DNA from 3 places in the Priestia sp. FSL H7-0729 genome. Region 1 is predicted to be linked to each of the others. Evidence: riboswitches for the same ligand, from Rfam matches in the RefSeq annotation. Region 1 holds a riboswitch; each other region holds the start of a gene.

Region 1 (7,480 bases):
ACTCCCCCGTGTCTCTACACCACCCACACCTTGGCTACCACTGATGGTATTGTGCAGAACATCACTCATGTTGACCGTATCCCGCACAGATGTGAAGGAGGCCTTAGCTGCCACATAGACCGGATCAAGTGCATGAATGAGAATCCTGCCTGGAGAACTGGCAAAGTTCGCTCCAGCGCGCAGCAGTGCCTCAAAATGGGACTGACAGGCGCCTGCCACAATAGTGAGTGCGTCCAGATGGCGTTCATATTGTCTGGCCACCTGAATGGCAGCCACGAAATTTTGCGAGTTCTTATAGCTACCAAGACTATATAAGTCATAGGGCTGACGTGTCTTTAGCACTCCGTCATGACCCGTAATGACCACGATATCCGGACGTACTTTGGGTAATAAACGGTATAGGGTATCTGCCATTGCCGATTCGTGGACATATTGTCCCTCTGCTGGCACACGAAGTTGCTCATAGAGATCCATACTTTTTTTCAAATAGTTCGGATCTCCATCCAGATGAAGCACCTTTCCAGGCATCTCAAAATAAGCCGGTTCCTGCTGAGCAGACCAATCCTGTGCCAGACCTTCACGATTCCGCTCAGCCTGTTCCATACGATTCTGCTGCAGACGGGACAGGGTCTGATGAGCTTTAATATGCGCCTGTCTTGTCTTGGCGCTTTGTGGTTCGTAGGGAACCTGTATCAAATCGTCCACCGGGGAATCGGCAATCAGCCGGAACTCAGTCCCTTTAATGACCGCAGCATCCAACTGGAGGCCTTCCACCCGAAAAGTCACATCGCCGCCGTATGACTTCCGAACGACCAAGTCTCCGATATTCATCAACGTAATCACCTCTACCCCATCGTATGGGCAGAGACCCGGTTTGGTTCATTAAATTTTACAGCGCTGCACGTACCCCTGCTTCCCACATGACGGTGCTGAGTGTAGCATACTCTTGCAGACTTAACGTCTCTCCACGTCGGGATGGTTGGATACCTGCCTGCTCCAGCAGAATGTCTGCCTTTTCCCGGTTCTCTTTCGTGAAGAAGCGTGCCTTCAGGTTATTCGAGATTGTTTTTCTCCGCTGGGCAAAGGAAGCCTGTACCACTTCGAAGTAGTGTGCTTCATCCGGGATCTCCACTGGTGGTTGTTCACGCACTTTCAGCTTAATGACAGCCGACTCCACATTAGGTTGGGGAATGAAGACCGTAGGAGGCACAATACACACAAGCTCCGGCATACTGTAGTACTGAACTGCGATGCTCAGACTGCCGTAGTCTTTTGATCCCGGTGCAGCAGCCATTCGTTCAGCCACTTCTTTTTGGATCATGACCACAATGCTGTCCACCGGCAACTTCTCTTCCAGCAGTTTCATCATAATTGGAGTCGTTACATAATAGGGCAGATTAGCCACGACACTGACTTTATCCACGGATGCAAAATCCGATTGGAACAGTTCAGCCAGATCAAGCTTCAGCACATCGCCATGATGCACCCGTACATTGGAATAAGGCTGCATCACTTCTCCGAGGATGGGGATCAAGCGCTGATCAATCTCTACGGCTGTGACAGGACCAGCTACCCGAGCGAGTCTTTCGGTAAGTGCCCCAATGCCCGGCCCGATCTCTAACGCACCCTTGGACTCGTCCAAGTCGGCTGCATTCACGATTTTGTTCAGTATATTTTGATCGATAAGAAAGTTCTGACCTAAGCTTTTCTTGAATGAAAATCCGTGTCTTTGAATAATCTCTTTGGTTCGCTTGGGCGTTGCAATTTCTATCGTCTCTTCCATGTCCTTCATATGCTCACAATCCTTCACGTTCAATTTGCGCTAATGCTGTAGAGAACTCTTCCCGTGTAATCTGAAATACACTGAGACGTTTGTGGAACTGCTTACCGTTACAATATCCGATGCCCAGCAGATTGCCCATCTCCATGCGACGTGCCGCAGCTTGCGGATGCACGATAAGTCCTGCCGCGATTAGATCTTCCCAATCGATCAGGCTCGGAGCACCTTCGTATGAAGTATGTACGCGTGCCAGAGCATGACGAATTGCCTCCGGTGAGGCGTTCTCCACCCCAATGTCCCCTTTGCGCGTCGCATCGGCCTCCGGGATGAAGGCATGCTTGCAGCCAGGCACCTTATTTGCAATGATTTTACGAATGCGTTCGCCGGCATGATCCGGATCTGTCAGTACGATGACTCCCCGTCTCTCCTGAGCAAGCGCTATCCGCTTCAGAATACGTTGGTTGATGGCTGATCCACCTGTCTCTATTGTATCGGCTTCCACGGCCCGACGGATGGCTACCGTATCATCACGGCCTTCCACCACAATGACTTCTTTTATCATGTTCCATTTCTTCCTTTCTAACGCAAAAAGAAGAGGAATATCCTCTTCTCTGCCAAACGGCGGGGAGACTGAATTCAGACTCCTCCGCCGCATATTCCGCATGAATCATTCATGCAACTATTTTATAGCATTCCCATTTCAAAGTAAAACGATTTTAGTTCGCTTCCGGCTTCACCGGACCAATCACGTAGACCGTCTTGCCTTTCTTGCGTCCAAAATTCAGGGCATGCTTCACACTGTCATAATATACGTCAATTTTGTTGCCTTTAATGGCACCGCCTGTATCTTCCGCACGTCGGAAGCCCAGACCTTCGATATATACCCACCAGCCAATTGGAATGACTTTGGGATCAACCGCGATGGTGCGCCCTTCCGTTACACGAGTACCGGAAGCTGTTTTAGTGCCAATGCCAGGCTCTTCGGAAGAGTAGGCAGTCATGGATACATTTTTAAGTACTTTGGAGTATTTAAAAGAAGTCCCGGATACGGTAATCACTTTGCTGCCCGAGGCAGATGTTTTCTTCGAGTTCGTTGTTGTAGCCTTTTTGGTTGTTGAAGTTTGTGCCGATACGGTCTGAATCTCAGGTTCTTTCACGACCGGTTTTGCTTTGGTGCCGACAGCAATCACTTTATCTACACGATTATTCGCGACAGATTTGCCGACCATTTTTTTGGAGACCAATTCTCCATCCTGAAATACCTTTTCGATGTGCTGTACAAGTGTGCCTTCTTTGCCGTTCACAACGACACGGTTATCCCCTTTGTACAAGCTAGGGTCAGCCGTTTTAATTACTTTGTAAGCGATCGGTTGCTCTACATTTACTGTACGCTTTGTTACGCGCACTACACGGATCTTCATATCCGCTTTGATCGCAGTTCCAAGCGCCGGATACACTTTATCATTACTCTCAACTTGAATACCTGATTTTTGAATTGCATCTTCTACCGATGAATCCGTTGTATACAGAGTCTTGGTGTCTCCGTCTGCCGTAATCTTAACTGGAACGGCCCGCTCAATAACGATTCGGTCTCCATCTGTAATCGCCCCGTTCATGGACATGGATACCTTGTCGTGAGGGCTGACTGTGATCGACTGCTCCTCCAGCATTTCCTGAAGCATTCCTGTACGAGTCTCTACCACCTGAGCTTTGCCATCAATAACCAGTGAAATTTGTTTCCCGGCCTGACCGTAAACGACTAACAAGATCATGATTGTAAGCGCAATTGAGAAAATCGCGATCAATGCCATCTGACGCATGTTCTCATGCTTCCACCGCAACGCGAAAGACTTACTGGATGATCGTGACTCATGGGTCTCTTCTGGTTGGAATGTGCCCACTTCTCCGTCCTCCTTCATAGCCTCGCCGTCTAAAGTAACGCATGATGTCTTTGACGTGACTATACCAAATTTTCTACAGAACACAGATCGGACCAACATAATCCGGTTCTGCACCATGAATCAATCTTCGCAACATGATGTCATCCTCCTGAATACCTACCGTATGATGACAACATTTCTTTTATTCAAAAACAAAAAAGCCAAAGAAAGAGTGTAAGAGGAACTCTTTCGTGGCTTCCGAATGATTTTGAATATCGGAAATTCATGCACGAGGTTGCCTCTCTTTTTCCGCTTGCGAGGTTAGCTGTCGGGTTCGGGCGAAAGAGAGCCGCCCTATCTTGGGTCACCCGCTCATGGCGGACGCCCTTGAATTCACCCCGAGACCCAAAGAAGAAATCAAATATGGCTTCGCAGTTCCCTTCGCTGCTTTTGGGTCAACGAACGTTGCGCATCGGCCAAATACACCGATGTTTAAGCCCTATTGGTTCCCCCGCTCTCCGTTAACGGAGACTCAGCGAGACTGATTCATGAAAGTAATGTTGTTTCATCGGAAAGTGTCCCTTTGTTCATCCCCCGAACATCTGTCCAATTTTCCGCACAACAATTCACTGAAAAGATGATATCCTGTTTTGATGCATGTTGTAAAGCGTTGATCAAGTACGTTTTTCTGAATATTTGGTTAAAATATTGTAATATTCTTGATTTATTTGGATCAAAGGGCAAATTAACTCCGCTTACCTGCCTTTTTCACCTCATTTACTCGTTTTTTTAACGAATTCCAAATCGTTCCATGGCATTTTTGGTGGTTATTGCAGCAATTTCCTCCACCGAAATGCCTTTAATTTCCGCAGCTGCCTCTGCAACCAGACGTACATGCGCTGTCTCATTTCGTTTCCCACGATAAGGGTGAGGTGTCAAATATGGAGCATCGGTTTCAATGAAAAATCGGTCCATCGGTACCTTCGCAAGCACCTCTTTGGGTTGCTTTGCATTCTTGAATGTGATCGGTCCTCCGAAGGAGAGATGGAAGCCCATATCGAGACAACTTTTCGCTGTTTCCCAACTGCCCGAGAACGAGTGCATCACACCACCAACCTCACCCGCCTTCTCTTCACGCAAAATTCTTATGATATCCTCATGTGCATCCCGATTATGGATGACAATCGGCATATTCACTTCACGGGCCAAAGCAATTTGTTGTCGTAATACGCGATGTTGTACTTCCTTCGGAGAAGTGTCCCAATGATAATCCAATCCAATCTCACCGATGGCTACCACTTTTTCATGCTTGCATAAAGATGCAATCCACTCCAGATCACCCTCCTGCATCGTAATCGCATCGACAGGATGCCACCCTACAGCTGCATAGATAAAGTCATATGTTTCAGCGAGTTTCATTGTCGTTGGAATCGTCTCCCGGTTAAAACCAATGTTGATCATGCGACCAACTCCTGCATCCACGGCACGCTGAATCATGTCCTCGCGGTCCTCGTCGAATTGTGGTGCATCCAGATGTGTATGTGTGTCGAACAGCATCATGTTTGTATCTCCCTTCATGTCGAAATGACGACTATCTTCTCTTGAAAATTCAATTAATACCATTCAATAATTTATTGGCTCATACATAAAACATTTTGGGTAATCTGTGTATTACATCATTCCGTTTGTTTCTTTACAACTACAATATATAGAAGATATACGAATATTCTCATCTATATATTGCTGATTGTGCCCGCTCTGCCTGCTTTCATTTACAAAATTATGTCGATCTACATATACGCCCCATTAAAGCAGATTACTGTATCATAAAAAATAGCTCTTTTAGAAAGTCTTTTGATCTCGAAATTCTTCATTGGATTATTCCCACATGATTACAAGAAATAGGGGCGTATATGTGACGGTAATTTATGAATAATCGCATCCACCTTGTTTTGCGGGTAATACAAATGATGTTTACCTCGATGAAGACCACTGATGGAACGGACAATGTCAGATACTTCTGATAACTCACGTAAATTGTCCTGTCGATCCAGAAGAAGAATCTGCTTATCCGTGGATTCATCCGGACGAAACACATCATACGGATTATCTGAAGGAAAATCAATTTCAAGATCATATTCGGGATCAAGGCCTGCCTGTACAAAAGCTTCCCGAATCTCTTCCATCATTGTCAAGTCGACCTGTTCGAGCTCTACATACTTATATAACTTGCGATCCATAAAACGTTCGCATAACTCACTCAGAACAGTATCGTCCTCCTTGCGCCACTGCGTAAATGCCGTCTGAATTAATGCTTCATCCAACTGCAAATATTCATCTACGGATAATTCTCCTGCAAATAATTGAGGGAGTGGATCAATCATGAAGCGAAATTGAAAACCATGCTGTATGAGTGTTTTTGCTCGCTTGAATATTTGCCGCAATATAATTTCAGAACTACGAGTTACCGGATGGAAGTAAATCTGCCAATACATCTGATATCGAGACATAAGGTAGTCCTCCACAGCATGCATGCCTGACTCCTTGACTACAATCCGTCCATGATAGGGACGCAGCATCCGAAGGATACGATCAAGGTCAATCGTGCCGTAATTGACACCTGTAAAATAAGCATCCCTGAGCAAATAGTCCATCCGGTCTGCATCAAGCGGGCTAGTAACCAAATTCACCACAATCGGTTTTTCGTATGTTTTTTGAATGACAGACGCGACTTTCTCAGGAAAATCAGGAGCATACCGTCTTAAGATCGCCCCTACTTCGGTATCACCTGTAATAATGCGACAAGTCCAATCCTCGTGATTCATGTCAAAAGCTTCCTCGATGGAGTGAGAGAATGGCCCATGCCCGAGATCATGAAGTAGAGCTGCACACAGAGCTACAATCTTTTCTTCCTTCGGCCAATCCGAATAATGACTTCTTTCAAATTGAGAGATGATCTTGCGTGTAATCTCATAAACACCTAGTGAATGTGAAAACCGACTGTGCTCTGCTCCGTGAAAAGTAAGGTAAGAAGTACCCAGTTGACGAATCCGGCGTAAACGCTGAAATTCCGGGGTGTTAATTAACTGCCATATAACCGGATCTTGCACGTGGATATAATTATGTACCGGATCTTTGAATACTTTCTCTTCCGTTAAACGTTGTTCCATGTCGACTCACTCCTTTAATTTTCTTTTATATTAACGCTTTGAGCCCTATGATTCGACACGTTATGACGAACTTTGTCGAATGACGTAGTTTTGTCGTTTTCCAAATCGACAAAGTTGGCATGGATGTTTAAATGTGAAAAATAGCTGCCAATCCCTTACCACCAGTAACCTTGTGAAAAATAGCCTTAATTTTAAGCTAATTTTAAGGTTGACTGTTTTGGGAATCGTTGGTATGATGAGTATCATAAAACATAAAATAATGTCGAATAATGACAATGATAGTTAGCTGAGAGGAGCACTGATTATAATGATGAAATCAACAGGTATTGTAAGAAAAGTGGACGAACTGGGACGGGTAGTTATTCCAATCGAATTGCGCCGTACGCTCGGTATTGGTGAAAAAGATGCTCTGGAAATCTATGTTGACGGCGAGCGCATCATGTTGAAAAAATATGAGCCTGCTTGTATCTTCTGTGGTAATGCAGAGAACGTTACTTACTTCAAAGGTAAAATTGTTTGTAACGAATGTATTTCCGAAATCCCTGCACCTGTGACAAAATAAGAAGAACCAGGTATACTGGACTTATCTAAATTGTTATTTCTAACCTTTTTAATATTCCTTAATGGCCTTCCCGGTGTGAACCCCACCG
Region 2 (7,480 bases), on a different contig from region 1:
ACAGTTGGTCACGGTATGTCGGCTTGTTCCGGCGAAAGGGTTGGATATTCTTTTCAAAGCTTGTGCCGAACTGAAGGACCGAGGGCATGATTATGTGTTACATATTATTGGAGATGGACCGATTCGTCCTGATTTGGAAGAATTGGCGCAGCGATTGGGGATCTACAATGAAACCATTTTCTATGGTTACACACTGCATCCTGAAGAATTTATGCCATTCTTTGATATTTTTGTACTTCCTTCACGGGCGGAAGCCTTTGGTTCCGTCTTCGCTGAAGCAGCGCTGAGTTGTCTTGCCCTTGTGGGTACGGATGTAGGTGGTATACCGGAACAGATCGAGAACGGTAGCAATGGGTTGCTTGTACCGGCAGAAGATCCTTCTGCATTGGCTGAAGCGCTTGGAAAGGTGATGCTGGACCCGGCTTATCGTTATGAACTTGCCCGTTCAGCGTGTGAAAAAGCCAAGACACATTACTCGCTCGGCAGATCAGTCAATGAGTTGAAAAAGATGTATCTGCAGTTTCCTAGCAAAGCCTAAAACGTAGAGCAAAAAGCCGCTGTGCTAAACAGCGGCTTTTTGTCATGTTTAAGGAAACAGTGCCCGCGATGACTTGTGGATATGAAACAACCGGATGCTCATATTCATGAAAAAGCACATCACCGTTTATATATTGTTGCGTCCACGAAAGGCGCCCCAGCGATTCAGTACCAATTTGGCAGCCCAGATCAGTGCCATACTTCCGAAGATCGGGTAAAGGATGGATAGCAGCGAACTGAATCCAAACTGACTAAGTGAGTAACAGAGCAGCATAATGGTTAATGTAATGAGACGGGGATGGACACGTATATGTTGTCTAAGTTGCAAGGTCATTCCATAGATATCGGCTACAAAGGTACTGAATATTTCCATGAAAATAAGGGATACATATACAGATTGCACTGCCCATCCAAGTTGGAAGGCAATACTGCCCATCGGGATTTCGAATTGGATGATGCCCGGCATCTGTGCTGACATTGCAAAATGAGCTGCCATGAGCATGAAACCTACCCCAATTCCACCGAGTACGCCGCCCCACTTCAGTACATTCCGACTGCGAATCTGGTTCCCAACAGGCACCAGAACAGCCTGGGCTAATACCAGATTGAATGAAGTATACAGCAGTGGAGACAGCCACACTTGCATAGGGTTTGAGTCTGTGGTCAGTGTGATGAATCGGGAAGCACCTGGATGATGGATGGTACTGGTGATCATAAGCAGAGATAATAGGAGCATCATGGGAACAACGATGCTATTCATTTGAAGGATGGCTTGAATGCCCCGACCGAGAAGCAGATATGTGCCTACAAGTGTGACGATCAGACCGGTCTGATAATGCAAACCCAGATGTTCGACAAAAACGGAACCTGCTCCGGCAAGCATGACACTGTTCACGCCAATGAGAATGAGAAGGGTCACCCACGTGATCCATTTGCCCGCCTTGTGGCCGAATAGATGTTTGTTCAGATCTTCATAAGAGCGGGACCCGGTATCGTGAGCAATCAGCATCATTTTGGTACCTAACCAGACAAAGAGCATGGTGGATAAGCCTATGGTGACGGTGGCCCATTTGCCATACTGGGTAAAAAACTGCAAAATTTCCTGGCCTGTAGCGAAGCCGGCTCCGACAACCGTTCCGATGTATGTAAATGCGATCTGCAGCACCCGAAATGCCTGTTTCATGTGTTTCCCCTCTCAGGCCCCTGTTTAGTTTGGACATGCGGGTACCATGGTACAAGGTATGCTTGACCCACGAAAGTCATGACAATCGATAATGAGCTATGGCTTGAAATACGTCCCAAGGACAGTGCCGAGGCAATTTCGCTTGAACTTATAGATAGATATATGATACTTTTACCTCATAGGATAGGCTTGGGAGGTCAAATCATGGAATTATTGAAACAACGAATTTTACAAGAGGGTGTAGTCATCTCGGATCAAGTATTGAAGCTGGATGGTCTGCTGAACCATCAGATTGATCCTGCATTAACAATGGAGATGGGACGTGAGTTCGCTGCCCGTTTTCGTGAAAGTGGAGTGACTCGGGTGATCACGGTGGAATCCTCAGGGATTCCGGTTGCGTTTGCCGCAGCGTATGAACTTGGGGTGCCACTTGTATTCGCCCGTCGCAAAAAAACACTTCTGGCTGATCCTGATGCTTACTGTGAACGTGTTCCTTCCTTTACCAAAGGAATTGTAACGGACATTATGGTATCACGCGAGTTCATTCATGAGAATGACCGTATTTTGTTCATTGATGATATTATTGCCAATGGAGATGCCGCTCGTGGCGTCATCAAAATAATTGAGCGTTCCGGTGCGGAACTCGTCGGATTCGGCGTTGTGGTCGAGAAAAGTTTCCAGGCAGGTGCACGCACGATTCGTGAACAGGGGATTCCGGTGGAAGCCTTGGTACGCATTCGTTCTCTGAACGATGGAACGGTACAATTTGACGATAACGAAATGTGACATTTTAAAGGAATAGGGCCTATTTTTTGAACTATGCCTTTGCATGACCGCGGATTTCATTTATAATGGGGTTATGTTAGGGAGAGGAGGCAACACCATGGGGAACCAACCGGCAACAGAACAATTTTTTAATGATAAGCTGGCGGAATCGAAAGTTCATTTTGAACGTGCCCTGGATTGTAAACATACGGAATTCGATGACCTTTATCCCTATATGATTGAACATCCTCAATTTTTCTGGTACAAACGCTACGTTGCCTGGTCAGAATTACTGACGATTGTAGGCTTATGCGAAGAGTTGTCCTTCTCTTGGAAAGAACAATTTACACCGCATCAAGTGGAGTACCTTGAAGAACGTGTGATGTCCGCCAAAGTGCTTGATTTTTGGTTCGAGAAGAACGACAGCAAAGAGCACGCGCAGCGGTAACTTTCAGTCGGGACATAATTTCGAATGACATGACAGTCCAATACAGTCACGTGAGACCTAAATGACTTTTCATTTAGGTCTCTTTTTGTAAATAAATTTGGAATATAGGAGCCATGCGCATGATTAGTGATACACAATTGGATGCCCTGCGTCTGTCAGGTGAGAAAGTCAGAGTAGTACGGGACGAGCTGGAATCGAACGATGTAACCGGGATTGTTGTTGCCTGGGATGGGGAGCAGGTACTTATCCGTCGTCAGAATCGACGTGTCGTCAAGTTGGATCGTGGTTACCGATATCAGTTATTCAGCGAACCGCGCCAGAGCCCACTTGGTGAGTAACAACTAGTACCAGGGCAGAACCGTGAGCGTTTAAATGTTTGGAATTACCATGATTACTTGGCATAATTGTCTCGCTCGGGAGAGAAGATAGGTACAGTGAGGAAGATCTGTAACTATAGCCGAGAGGGTGTGCTACAAGCCATGACATTGATGAATGATAAAGTTCATGCCTACAAAGATCAGATTGGAGCATTAAGCGATGTGCTGCCAGGTGTGGTCAAGTCGTATCATGAGTTTACGGGAGAATGTTTTCAACCTGGTGTGATTGATGCCAAGACAAAACAGCTGATTGCGCTCGGCATTGGATTGTTCGCCAACAATGAGGTATGTACCTTCTACCATGTAGAAGAAGCCCGTGCCAAGGGCGCTACAGATCAGGAGATTATGGAGACCGTTGCTGTGGCCGGAGCTGTAGGCGGCGGACATGCCTTGTCTCAGGGCGCGATGCGAGTGCAGAAGGCGCTGCATTAAGTGCAGATGGGGTAGTCAAAGACTGTTCTCATAAAAGGGAAGACAAACAAAAAGAGGAGGTTCCGAATTGATCCGGAACCTCCTCTTTCTTTATCCTGCCTACATTTTACCCAACATTTTATCATACATAAACTGTCCAGTTACCCGACGTGCTGTCACGTAGCGGTCATTGAAGTATGGATTCGATAACTTCGTGATGCTTACACCTTTACTGCTGGAGGCGTGAGCAAACTGTCCGCCGCCGATATAAACACCTGTATGTGAAATGCCTTTGCCTGTTGTGTTAAAGAACACCAGATCACCTGTCCGAACATTGCTCTTGGCTACCGGAGTACCTGCTTTGGCTTGCTGTTGCGAAGTGCGTGGCAATTCAATGCTGTATTTGTTGAAAATATATCTCATAAACCCGGAACAATCGAAGCCGGCCAGAGTCGTGCCACCCCACTTGTAAGGTATACCTGTCATGTTGTTCACTACGGAGTTAATACTGCTTGCCTCTGTGCTTGTTGCCCCGGATGTAAATAGTACAGCCGCTCCAAAAATGGAGATAATCAGTTTTTTCAAAATCAATGTTCTCCCTTCGATGCCTACGGAGTTAGCTAAGGGTTCGGTAGAAGGTTCCCTATATTTCCTATGTATAAGAATAATTCACCCAAAATGGTTCCCCCGTTTTCAAATCTGAAACTCGGCAAATGAATAATTAAGTTTTTGTAACTATTTGAAACTATATTGCATAAATGCGTAATTGTCAAACCCATTTAAAACCCTTCTTAGTGCCCCAATGTTATCGGAATTACAGTTTTTTTAGGCAAGAAGGGATTAAGTTTGGGTATCATTCATGACAAAAACGTCATTATTGATTCGTTTAAGACGAATTTGGATAAATAAATAGGTTTGTCATGAGTTGAAAGAACTATTCCGTTATGTAGAATTAAAGAGATTATATTGATTAAGTTGCATATATTGACAAAAATATATTTTTTGCATATTATCTCATTATCCACACCACATATTGGATGAAAATAGATTTTATTGGTTTATACATTCAAATGAAGGAGGTGTAGGGACTGGCTTATAGGTAAGGTAGAACTTTGGGTTTTATTAAAATGAACATGGGAGAGTGTTACATTTGAAAGCGAAGAAAATAGTTACTTTTGTCCTGGCATGCACCATGGTGTTCTCAACAGTTGGAATGGCAGTTTTCCCTGTAGCGACGGTATCTGCTGCAGATGCATCGGGAACCACAGCGAGTATTTCTGATATTTTGAAGAACCAGCTGCCGGATGGAGGTTGGAGAAAAGATTATAAACAAACAAGCGGAGAGTGGGCGAAGTCCACGATAGACAACAAGGCTACATACTCAGAAATTAGAAGATTGGCGAAAGAATTTAAGAAGACGAATGATCCGCGTTACTCCGCAGCTGCAATCAAAGGAATTAACTTTTTGATCAATATGCAGTATTCGAACGGCGGATGGCCGCAAGTCTATCAAAGCTCCGGATATCACAAACATATCACTTACAATGACGATGCCATGATTAATGTGATGATCATGCTCGATGAAGTAGCATCACGCAAAGGTGATTTCTCGTTTATCGACAGTACACTTGCCAATCGCAGTAAAAATTCAGTTGCCAAAGGTGTGGAGGCGATTCTGAATACACAAGTCGTTTCAGGCGGCAAGTTGACAGCGTGGGGACAACAACATGATTCCAGTTCCCTTAAACCGGCGAGCGCAAGAATCTACGAAGTACCATCGTTGACAGCTGGAGAGAGTGTAACGATTGTTAAATTCCTGAAAACGAGACCTGCCAACGCCAAAATTACCGCATCCATTAAAGGAGCGGAGGAATGGTTTAACAAGGTGAAAATTACGGGTTACAAGTATGAAAGAGCCAATGGAGATAGCAAAATTATCGCTGACTCCAAAGCGGCACCGATTTGGGCACGCTTCTATGAGATCGGAACGGATAAACCAATCTTTATTGGTCGTGACGGGGTAGTTAAATACAAATTAAGTGAGATTGATAAAGAAAGAAGAGGCGGTTACGCATGGTATGGTAACTGGCCTTCCAAGCTGTAATTTGTAGTATCCGTTGCATTCGCTTTAATGAACTTATAACAATGAGCATTTAAAGGTAAAGCCCGAATCGACATGGACGTCTGGTTCGGGCTTTCATGTTATTATTTTCAGTATTGACATGATAGATTCTGCATGATATATTATTTCTTGTCGCTGAGATTGGTCAGTGAGATACAATATGCGGTCGTGGCGGAATTGGCAGACGCGCACGGTTCAGGTCCGTGTGGGCTAACCCCCCGTGGAGGTTCGAGTCCTCTCGACCGCATCTAATAAAAAGACTCCTTAAGCTAACGCTTAAGGAGTCTTTTTTGTTTGCTTTTTTTGATATTATCTTTTTAGTCTGACGGACCTTTATTGTGCTGCGGTAATATTAATGCTGTCAATATTCGGTCCTTCGGTTCCCGTGGTTACAACTTTCAAGGTATTGGTTCCCGTGTTCATGGGGACCTGTATTGTTTTTTCAACCCAAGTGGACCAGCTTCCTGTTGCCGGAAAGGACTCGTTGCTGATGACTTTGGCTCCGTTAACAAAAATGTCAAGGTTACGGGTTCCGCTTTCCAGCGCATAACGAATCTTTACGTTTTTGGTACCTGTAATCGTATTGTTAATGGCGTTCCATTGAATGGCTGAACCAGTCGTTGCATTGAAGTTGACATACCCGGAGCCAGTGTAACCAGGGTAGATCGTTTCAATGGTAGCATCCGTAAGAGTTGTTCCGGTCTCGGCTTCATAAGTAGTGCCACTACCTGTATTTCCGCCGTTATTCCCGCCAGTAATGTTGGCAACAAACGTTGTTACGCTCTGAGCCGGGAGCTGTGCCGTGAAGGCCCCATTGGATACGTTAAGCGAGGCCGCACTTGCCAGGTTGCGACTGCTGTCCGTAACCCATGAGGACACCGTGGAGGCATTACCATTTTGCAGAACGAATTTTTGGCTTGTGGCCGAAGTTCCACGGTTAATTGCTACGACAACGACCTTGTTATCCCCTTTGTAGGCAGAAACAAATGTGTTCGTATCCGGGTTTTTGGTTGCATCCACTCTGAGATAGCCAGGACGTACAAATTTGGAGAAATGGGCCATATTATACCCGCGTTTGCTTATGGTACCGTCTTCTTTCATCGGACCATACTGTCTGCGGATGTACCACCACACATAGGCTTGGAAATCACCTTCTACCATGGCATTGTGCATGTGATAGGAAACTTCTAGTGCTTCAGGCCAGCGGTCTGCTGAATTGTTGTCACTGTTTGGAACATACACCTCAGTCATCCACAGTTCTTTGCCAGCTCCTTTTTGCTTAAAGAGAGGGTAGGCAAAATTCGAAATCTGGGTTCCGTACGTATGTGCTCCCAGAATGTCCATGTTGGCAAGGGCCTGCGGATCATTCAGGATTGGGTCAGATATGTTCTTTAAGTACTGGAAGGATTCAGGTGCCATGACTTTGGTACCTTGAATGGAACCAGCATTTTCTTTCATGAATCGAAGGATCTCTTGTGGAGTCCACCAGGTCCAGTCATGAGCATAATCCGGTTCATTTTGTACCGAAATGGCATAGAGATCTACACCGTTATTTTTCATGTAGGATACAAAGTCGTTCAGATGTTGCGCATATGCGGCATACTTGTCGTATTTCAGACGTTTGGCATTTGTATCCC
Region 3 (7,480 bases), on a different contig from region 1:
CGCAGTGAGCTTGCCGTGCTTACCGGCCGGGATCACCTCCGGCCGGAAGACTTGGATGCGGCGGTCGCAGAGCTCGCCGCATCCCTCGGGGCCGCTGTCGTCACGACGCTCGGCCCCGAGGGGGCTGTATACGCTGCGGCGCCTGGTGGCCGCGTACAGGCAGGGCGTGCCGGCGCATGCCGTGCGCCCGGCTACGCCGTAAGCGCCGTCGATACGACCGGCGCTGGCGATTGCTTCAACGGCGCGCTGGCGGTAGCCCTCGCGCGCGGTGAGACGTTGGACGCGGCCGTAGGCTTCGCCATGGGTGCGGCCGCGTTATCCGTGACGAAGCTCGGCGCCCAGTCCGGGATGCCGTCTGCACGTGAAGTGGAGGCCTTTCTGGCTGAGCATGCAGCAGAGGCCTAATCAATGGCATAACAAAGAGGCTCTTATTTTCCCAAAAGGGGATTAAGGGCCTCTTTGTTATGCGCGTGCAGAGATTATTTCTTCTCTGAAAGCCACATGGCGATATTGGCAATCTCTTCATCCTGCAGTTTGCCCTTGAAGGAAGGCATACCACCTTTACCTTTGACAATCGTAGAGTAGATCTTCTCCAGATCATCCTGGCTGCCGATGTTGGCCAGAGCAGGTCCTACGCCACCCTGAAGCTGATCCCCGTGACAGGAGATACAATTCGCTTTGACCAGTGCTTCAGCCTGTCCGGCATCCAATGTGACTTCCGGCATGGTTGGCTTGGCTTCTTCAGCCACTTCTTCTTTCCCTGGAAGCGTAAACATTAAAACAATAGCTAAAGCGCATGCTGCAAAAAATACTCCGCTCATGATCCATTTGTGCATCCCTTATGTCCCCTCCAGAATGAAAGATCATCTAACCTGAAACTATCCATATCATTATAACGGAACCTGTACTGACATCATAGCATTTTGTGGGAAATTTTTGAACTAATCACATAACAAGGCGCAAATTTGGTTGCTTTGCAATGGGTTTTAATCACGAGGCCCTTCATAAACCATACAGTGAAAGGGCTTCAAGCCGCTTGGGGTCTGTCGTTCATATGTATCCTGGGTGACAAATCCACTCTTCAGATAGACTTGAATGGCACGAGTGTTCCAAGTAAGCACTTCAAGATCAATCTCATTCGTGGGATTTCGGCGAATAGCTTCTTGTACAATGGCCGTAACAAAAGCTGTCCCTTGACCCTGACCACACAGCTCTGGATGCATGCCGAGACCAATCCGGGTTACCCCTTGAAGCGGAAAGTATTGAGCAAATCCACTTACACGATCATTCTGATCCAGAACGATCGCATATTGCTCCTGCCGCAGCTGTGCATCTCCGAATTCCACTTCCAGCGCTTTCATCTGCTCCCAAAGGAGCCAGCTGTAGATATTGTAAGGCGGATCATACTGCCAACTGCAGATGAGCTCCGCATGTTCTTCTTGCATGGGTACAACGTGAAACATCAAAGGGGCTTCCTTCATACACCTGTATGCTCCTTTCCTTGAAACAGAACTCTTTGTCCACTCTACAAAAGAGATATTCATTTAGCAAGTCTGCCTTACCAGAAAAAATATGAAACAAAAGTTCCGGTAATTTCGTTTATATTATAACAGGATGGGTAAAAACATCATAAGGGCACGGACGAATGAACGAAAAATGAACCTGTTGATGTGGCAAGATATACCCCGAGTGTAACTTGCCACATGAATCAGGATGGAAGCACAAAAAAACCGCCGGATACATTCCTGCGGAGAATGTACCGGGCGGTTCTGTTATGCTTCTTGCTTCGTTCCAGTATGGTTAATGGTTACAGCATCATGTTGCTCAGCTTGTCCCTAGTCAAGGGCCAGTGATTCATACGCGTCCGTGCTCATAATCCGTTTAGCGCCAACATAACGATTGGCCCAATAATTTTCACTCAATGCACTGATCGTCACGCCTTTGGAAGAAGAGGAGTGTGCGAACTTTCCATCCCCTACAAAGATTCCTACATGTGATACGCCTTTACCTGTTGTATTAAAGAATACCAGATCGCCAGCTCTCATTTCCATGCGGGATACAGAATCGCCCATGTCGAATTGGGAACTCGATTGGCGTGCCAGATCAATACCCAATTTGTCGAATACATATCGTGTAAATCCGGAGCAGTCAAAGCCGTTAAGCGTTGTTCCCCCACTTTTGTATGTAGTTCCCATTGCTGAATCAATTACTGCGTCCATTTTTGAATCTGCGAATGCGCTACCTGCACCAAGCGATAATGCGAATGTGATGCTAAGTACAGCTGCGGTTAATTTCTTCTTGAACAAGAGATATTCCCCTTCCAACGCCTGCGAGGTTAGCTTAAGGATTCGGTTGAAGGTCCCCTATGATCCCTCTGTAGCAAGATCAATTCACCCATAACTGGTTCCCCCGCTTCCCAGGTGCCAGGAATTTGGCTATGCTAGTTATGCACCTGCGAAATCAAGAAATGACGATTTAATTTTAAGTAGTTACAAATATGAATGTAAAGATTACAAAGTTGTTACTAAAAACTCACTGCGATTATTGTAACAGAGGAGTACGGCTTTGGCAACGTTTAGCAACAAAATTAGCAAAAAAAACCTCGACCTTTGACGGGGAAAGGTTGAGGTTTGCCTATTTATAAGTACATATCAGGCCATAAGTTTAACATGTGATGGTAACAATTTTTAAACTATCTGCTCTCACCTTTGGCTATTTTGGACTGCCATAATCGGAAATGGCTGCATATTTTCCACAGACTCAATAGACATCTGGCTAGTGGATACGTCTGTTGTAGTATAAGTCCGGTAAGCCCCGTTACTAACCATGAGGCTGAAGTGAATGCCCCGAAGACGAGTAGATGAACTCCGCCCAACAGGAGTGCAATGCCGATTACGGCGAAGAGATGACGCAGTGCAATCCAGAGTGCCTTGAGAGTACCGTGAGCCCCACCTTCTCCTTCTGGTGCCGAAACACCGAACTGCATGTAGAGCAGGGCATGGTGGATGATCCAACCATATACAATCCAGGCAGCAACATAAGGTATGCCAGGTACAAGTAATTGAAGGGAATGAAATCCGTCCATGAGGATCGAGTAGAGCTTAGGTATGAGCCAGTAGGCGGGCAGAAGTATCAATAATGTACGTATGGTGTGGAGCAGCATCATCGGTTTCCACAGGTTTCTGATTCCGCGGACGAATGGGATGCGCTCTTCTGTAGAATTAAAGTGCTGAAGTGAGTAGAGCAGTCCGGCCTGAATCAGGGGGCTAATCAACATGCGAACCAGCAGCATGCCCCCGAGAATCCATAGATAACGATGAACCTCCGGATGGGTAGACAAGTTAAGTTGGCTTTCCATTTTGAACAAAAGTGTACTCAGCTCCCCGGCATCAGGATCTGGATAGCGCAGGAGGAGTGGGATGACTGCCGATTGTACCATTCGATAGAAGAAATATCCCCATATGAGTTGATAAAGAAATAAGAGTGCCGCAATGAACATATGCTGACGGACGAGAAACCAGCCTTCACGTATTTTCGCTTTCACCGTTTCCACCTCACCATGACAGACCTCCGAATATGGCTTCTATTAGTTTGGTTACACTTATGCTCCAGCGGGATTTCGTCTGCTCATCCAGTCCGGATTTCAGGAAATTGTTCATATGGCGGTTCTCCAGCACGATCGTGTACAGTGGATCGGTCATGGCCCAGGATACGGGTGATGTGTGAGTTAATTTATAAGTAATGCGATCTTCTTTGCCATCCCATTGCTTGGTGAGGGTATGTCCGTCTTCAAAAGCAATTCGAACAGGAACGGCGTTGTAATCACTACCTTTTTTGGCGATTGTTACGGATGACTCGTACCATGTTTGACCGTCTTTCTGTATGGGCGTAACACGAATCTTTTCTACAGCAAAGTCAGCCATCCCGTCACCGTAGACGTAATGATCAAAATATTCAGACCAGGAAGTGCGTGTCACTTGTTCCACAACGTTCTGGAAATCAGCCGAAGTGGGATGTTTGAAACGGTACTTCTTCACATAGGTAGAGAGAATGCGTTCCATCTTTTTTGTGCCGACTTGATGTTCAATACCAAGCAATACAAGCTTGCCACGTGTGTAGACATTGGCTGCATACTCATTCTGTGAATCGAACTTCCAGGATTCTTGGGTTAAAGACGAAGGAGACGTAATCAGGCCTGATTGTACCGGCAGATTCGGAATCAATCCGTATTCCTGCTCCATCAGTTTGTCTTCTGCATAAGAGGTGAACCCCTCATCCAGCCAGGCTTCCTCGAATTCGTTGCTGGCAACCATACCGTAGAAATATTGGTGTCCGATCTCGTGGACTACGGTACGTTCCAGGTCATAACCTGGAGTGGTATCATCGGCTCCAAAGGCTGTAACCAGCGTAGGGTATTCCATACCTCCAGCACCGTTCCCCGATTTGGGTGGAACAACGATGGATAAGGTAGCGTAAGGATATGGGCCAAACCATTTGCTATAATTGGCTAGTGCGGCTTTAGCGGCGTAGAAATAACGTTCTTTCAAATCCTGATGAGCAGGGTCCAGATATAACTTGATTCGTACACCGGGCACATTGGGTGCAGAAAAGGGTTCCTCGGCGTAGACAAAATCCGGTGAAGCTGCCCAGGCGAAATCATGCACATCATCGGCATAGAATTGATAAACCTTTTCTCCGTTCTTCACCACGGCTTGTTGTGTCGGAAATCCGGTAGCAGCAACTTTGTATGTTTCAGGCACCCGAATACGCACACTATATATACCGAAGTCGGCGTAAAACTCTGAATTGCCATGGTATTGATGCAGATTCCAGCCTTCTGTTGTCCGTCCGCGTCTGCCCACAGGTTCATATGCACTTATTTTGGGGAACCATTGACCTGCCATGACAAAATCATCAGCAGTTCCCATCCGGGCGAAAATTTTCGGCAGATTCACCACAAATCGGGTATGGATTGTAATGCTTTCCCCGCCTTTGACGGGTTTGGGTAAGCGGACTTTAATGAGTGTGGTGTCCTTGATGTTTCCGTCATCTGGTTGCACATACTGCATCCGGTGCAGCAGAGAGAGCCCGTCCTCCGTTTTCATTTCGGTAATGTTCATCGAGCCATAACCATTGGTAGGCATGATATCACCCCGAAGTTTTCCACCGGATTCCTTCATAAAGGTGGTGTCAGCAGAAGAGAAGGCGTTGGGATACATATGAAAGTAAAGCTCGTTGACGGTTTTTTTACCTGGGTGTGTCCAGGTAATCGTCTGAGTTCCTTCCAGTACGTTCCCTTCGACCAGTTTTACATCCATGTGATATTCCACAACACGGTTGCTGTACACTTCGGCAGTGGGGGTCTGTACACTTTCTGGAGGTGCTGGCGTTGGGGCTTTTGCCTTAGGCTTGCCCGATTCCGGGGCAAGTGTTGGCAATTCGGAATGAGTTGAGTGAGTATAACCCAGAGTGATCCATATCCCTCCGGCCAGCACACACAGGGCCAGGGATGCGGTGAGCCAGCTCTTGGCGCGTCGTGGAATCATCGATAAATACCTCCCGTTGACAAGCATCTACAGCATGTATATGTTTGCAATGGGCCAATTATTAGTTAAAATATTTGTATCAACCCTTGGAGGCTATAAACATGGACCAAAACGAGCAAAACGGCAAAAAACAGATTGCCTTGAATATCGTTAGTGCAAAGAGCAAGCATAAAGGCTTCGGTGCAGGCTCCATTGATCTGAATAACCTTTCTCCGGTCATTATTGATAATGGCGAAGCCAAAATTGATATTGGTGCGATGCATGCGAAGAGTAAAGTGGAGCGCAATATCAAGTTCTCGACGAATCGCGAAGATGTACCCAACGGACGCCAGGTATGGCTGGTGTGGGTAGCTGTAGATCGCACGGAAGAGGGGCAACTGTATGGTGGAGCAACGGCATGTGAGATGTGGATCGATACAGAAGCGAGACGCGGATGGAAACTGCTGGCTGAACATGTGAATCGCATGGATTACGCCATGAAGCGCCGTTTCATGCTGGATGAGCTGGGGCCGGAAGATCGGGCTGCACTCAAGAAGTTGCTGATCTCACATAATGAAGAATGGTGGAACGCTTCTCCAGATGAATTGAAAGAAGCACTCGCCTAAGGCAGATCGTTCAACACCGTTTAAAAGCAAAAAAAAAGGCCCCTTGACCGGAAAGTTCGGTTTGGGGTCTTTTGCTTGTGCACTAACCATATTCATCGATCTGAATAATTATGAGTTTTCATCCGCAGTGAATTTCCAAATGCCCAGTAGATGTAGTGGTCATAAGGTGACGCATTTAAGTCATTGCGCATTTGCGTCATTCTACCCACCAACGTTTGAAATCACCCCACCAGGAATGTTTTTCTTCCTGTATGCCTTGCTGATTCTGTACCTGACGGGCTTTCTCATCTTCACCAGAATCCGAATCATTCGTTGTCCCATGGCATACCTCTGTCGGTTCAGTGCCATCAATAAAAACTTCCAGACGTTTCTCTTCACAACCGTTGCCGGCCAGCTTGCCGGATTCCGGGTCGATATAGACACTTACGACATGATCAGGCACGGTGAAAATTTTGGGTGGTACACTCGCAAGTGCTTGCTCTGTGAACTGGGCAAAGATCGGTGCAGCCCGGCGGCCATCGGAAGTTGAGATGGCTTTGCCTTGGTCGTACCCAACCCATACGGCGGTAGAGAGCTCTGGTGTGAATCCAACGAGCCAGGCATCCGTATTGGTCGTCCCTGTCTTTCCGGCTACCGGACGTTTGATCGCCTTAGATACCCGGTTACCCGTTCCCCCATTTTCGAACACACTTTCCATCAAACGAGTTAGTACATAAGCCGCCGCAGGTTCCACCACGGTCTCAGCCTTGGTTTGAGGCGATTCATAGAGTACACGTCCTGCTGCATCTGTCACTTGCAGAATGGCCACAGGTGGTGTCCGTTGTCCACCAGCAGCAATGACGGAAAAGGCTGACGCCATCTCCAGCGGGCTTACAGGTGAAGTTCCCAGTGCAAGAGAGGGCACGGCGCTCAGGTTGCTTGTAATGCCGAGGTTTTTCGCCATACTTACAACTTGCTCAGGACCGATCTGCATAATGGTGTTCACCGCATAGATATTGTCTGAAGCGGCGATCGCCTGCCTAAGATCAATTTCACCCAGATACTTGTCTCCGAAATTGCCGGGTTTATAAGTTTTGCGGTCATTGTCGTAGTGGAATAGGGTAGGTTCACTGTTAAATATGGATGCACTGGTAAGCTGCTTGGACTCCAGGGCTGCCAGATACATAATGGGTTTAAACGCCGAACCTGGCTGGCGTGTTGTCGCCAGTACATGGTTAATCTGATTGGTGCGGTAATTCTTGCCGCCCACCATGGCTTTAATGTAGCCTGTCCGAGGGTCGATGGACACCAGAGCTGTCTCCAGCTCACTTTTGGCATCCATACCCTTCG

What was found. A riboswitch is a leader RNA that binds a small molecule or an ion and turns the genes downstream of it on or off. The one in region 1 is predicted to bind cyclic di-AMP.
Region 2: it holds a riboswitch for cyclic di-AMP, as region 1 does, so the genes downstream of both, MHH93_RS18620 (C40 family peptidase) here and MHH93_RS27525 (resuscitation-promoting factor) in region 1, are expected to answer to the same signal.
Region 3: it holds a riboswitch for cyclic di-AMP, as region 1 does, so the genes downstream of both, MHH93_RS27100 (C40 family peptidase) here and MHH93_RS27525 (resuscitation-promoting factor) in region 1, are expected to answer to the same signal.

The regions. Positions count from the first base shown of each region.
Region 1 covers NZ_JBBOTQ010000025.1:14,839-22,318, forward strand. The annotation lists gene yabG (sporulation peptidase YabG) at 1-831, opposite strand, end outside; gene rsmA (16S rRNA (adenine(1518)-N(6)/adenine(1519)-N(6))-dimethyltransferase RsmA) at 890-1,792, opposite strand; gene rnmV (ribonuclease M5) at 1,797-2,342, opposite strand; gene MHH93_RS27525 (resuscitation-promoting factor) at 2,497-3,681, opposite strand; cyclic di-AMP (ydaO/yuaA leader) riboswitch at 3,955-4,208, opposite strand; gene MHH93_RS27530 (TatD family hydrolase) at 4,450-5,220, opposite strand; gene MHH93_RS27535 (HD domain-containing protein) at 5,553-6,830, opposite strand; gene MHH93_RS27540 (AbrB/MazE/SpoVT family DNA-binding domain-containing protein) at 7,138-7,392, shown strand.
Region 2 covers NZ_JBBOTQ010000008.1:135,387-142,866, reverse strand. The annotation lists gene MHH93_RS18650 (glycosyltransferase family 4 protein) at 1-538, shown strand, start outside; gene MHH93_RS18645 (YkvI family membrane protein) at 665-1,720, opposite strand; gene MHH93_RS18640 (xanthine phosphoribosyltransferase) at 1,925-2,506, shown strand; gene MHH93_RS18635 (hypothetical protein) at 2,604-2,933, shown strand; gene MHH93_RS18630 (hypothetical protein) at 3,053-3,271, shown strand; gene MHH93_RS18625 (carboxymuconolactone decarboxylase family protein) at 3,413-3,742, shown strand; gene MHH93_RS18620 (C40 family peptidase) at 3,842-4,306, opposite strand; cyclic di-AMP (ydaO/yuaA leader) riboswitch at 4,312-4,443, opposite strand; gene pelA (pectate lyase) at 4,872-5,825, shown strand; tRNA gene MHH93_RS18610 (tRNA-Leu) at 6,006-6,090, shown strand; gene xynC (glucuronoarabinoxylan endo-1,4-beta-xylanase XynC) at 6,177-7,480, opposite strand, start outside.
Region 3 covers NZ_JBBOTQ010000023.1:16,831-24,310, forward strand. The annotation lists gene rbsK (ribokinase) at 1-405, shown strand, start outside; gene MHH93_RS27090 (c-type cytochrome) at 480-836, opposite strand; gene MHH93_RS27095 (GNAT family N-acetyltransferase) at 987-1,481, opposite strand; gene MHH93_RS27100 (C40 family peptidase) at 1,836-2,306, opposite strand; cyclic di-AMP (ydaO/yuaA leader) riboswitch at 2,310-2,447, opposite strand; gene MHH93_RS27105 (hypothetical protein) at 2,693-3,544, opposite strand; gene MHH93_RS27110 (M1 family metallopeptidase) at 3,555-5,546, opposite strand; gene MHH93_RS27115 (YwhD family protein) at 5,648-6,151, shown strand; gene MHH93_RS27120 (transglycosylase domain-containing protein) at 6,348-7,480, opposite strand, start outside.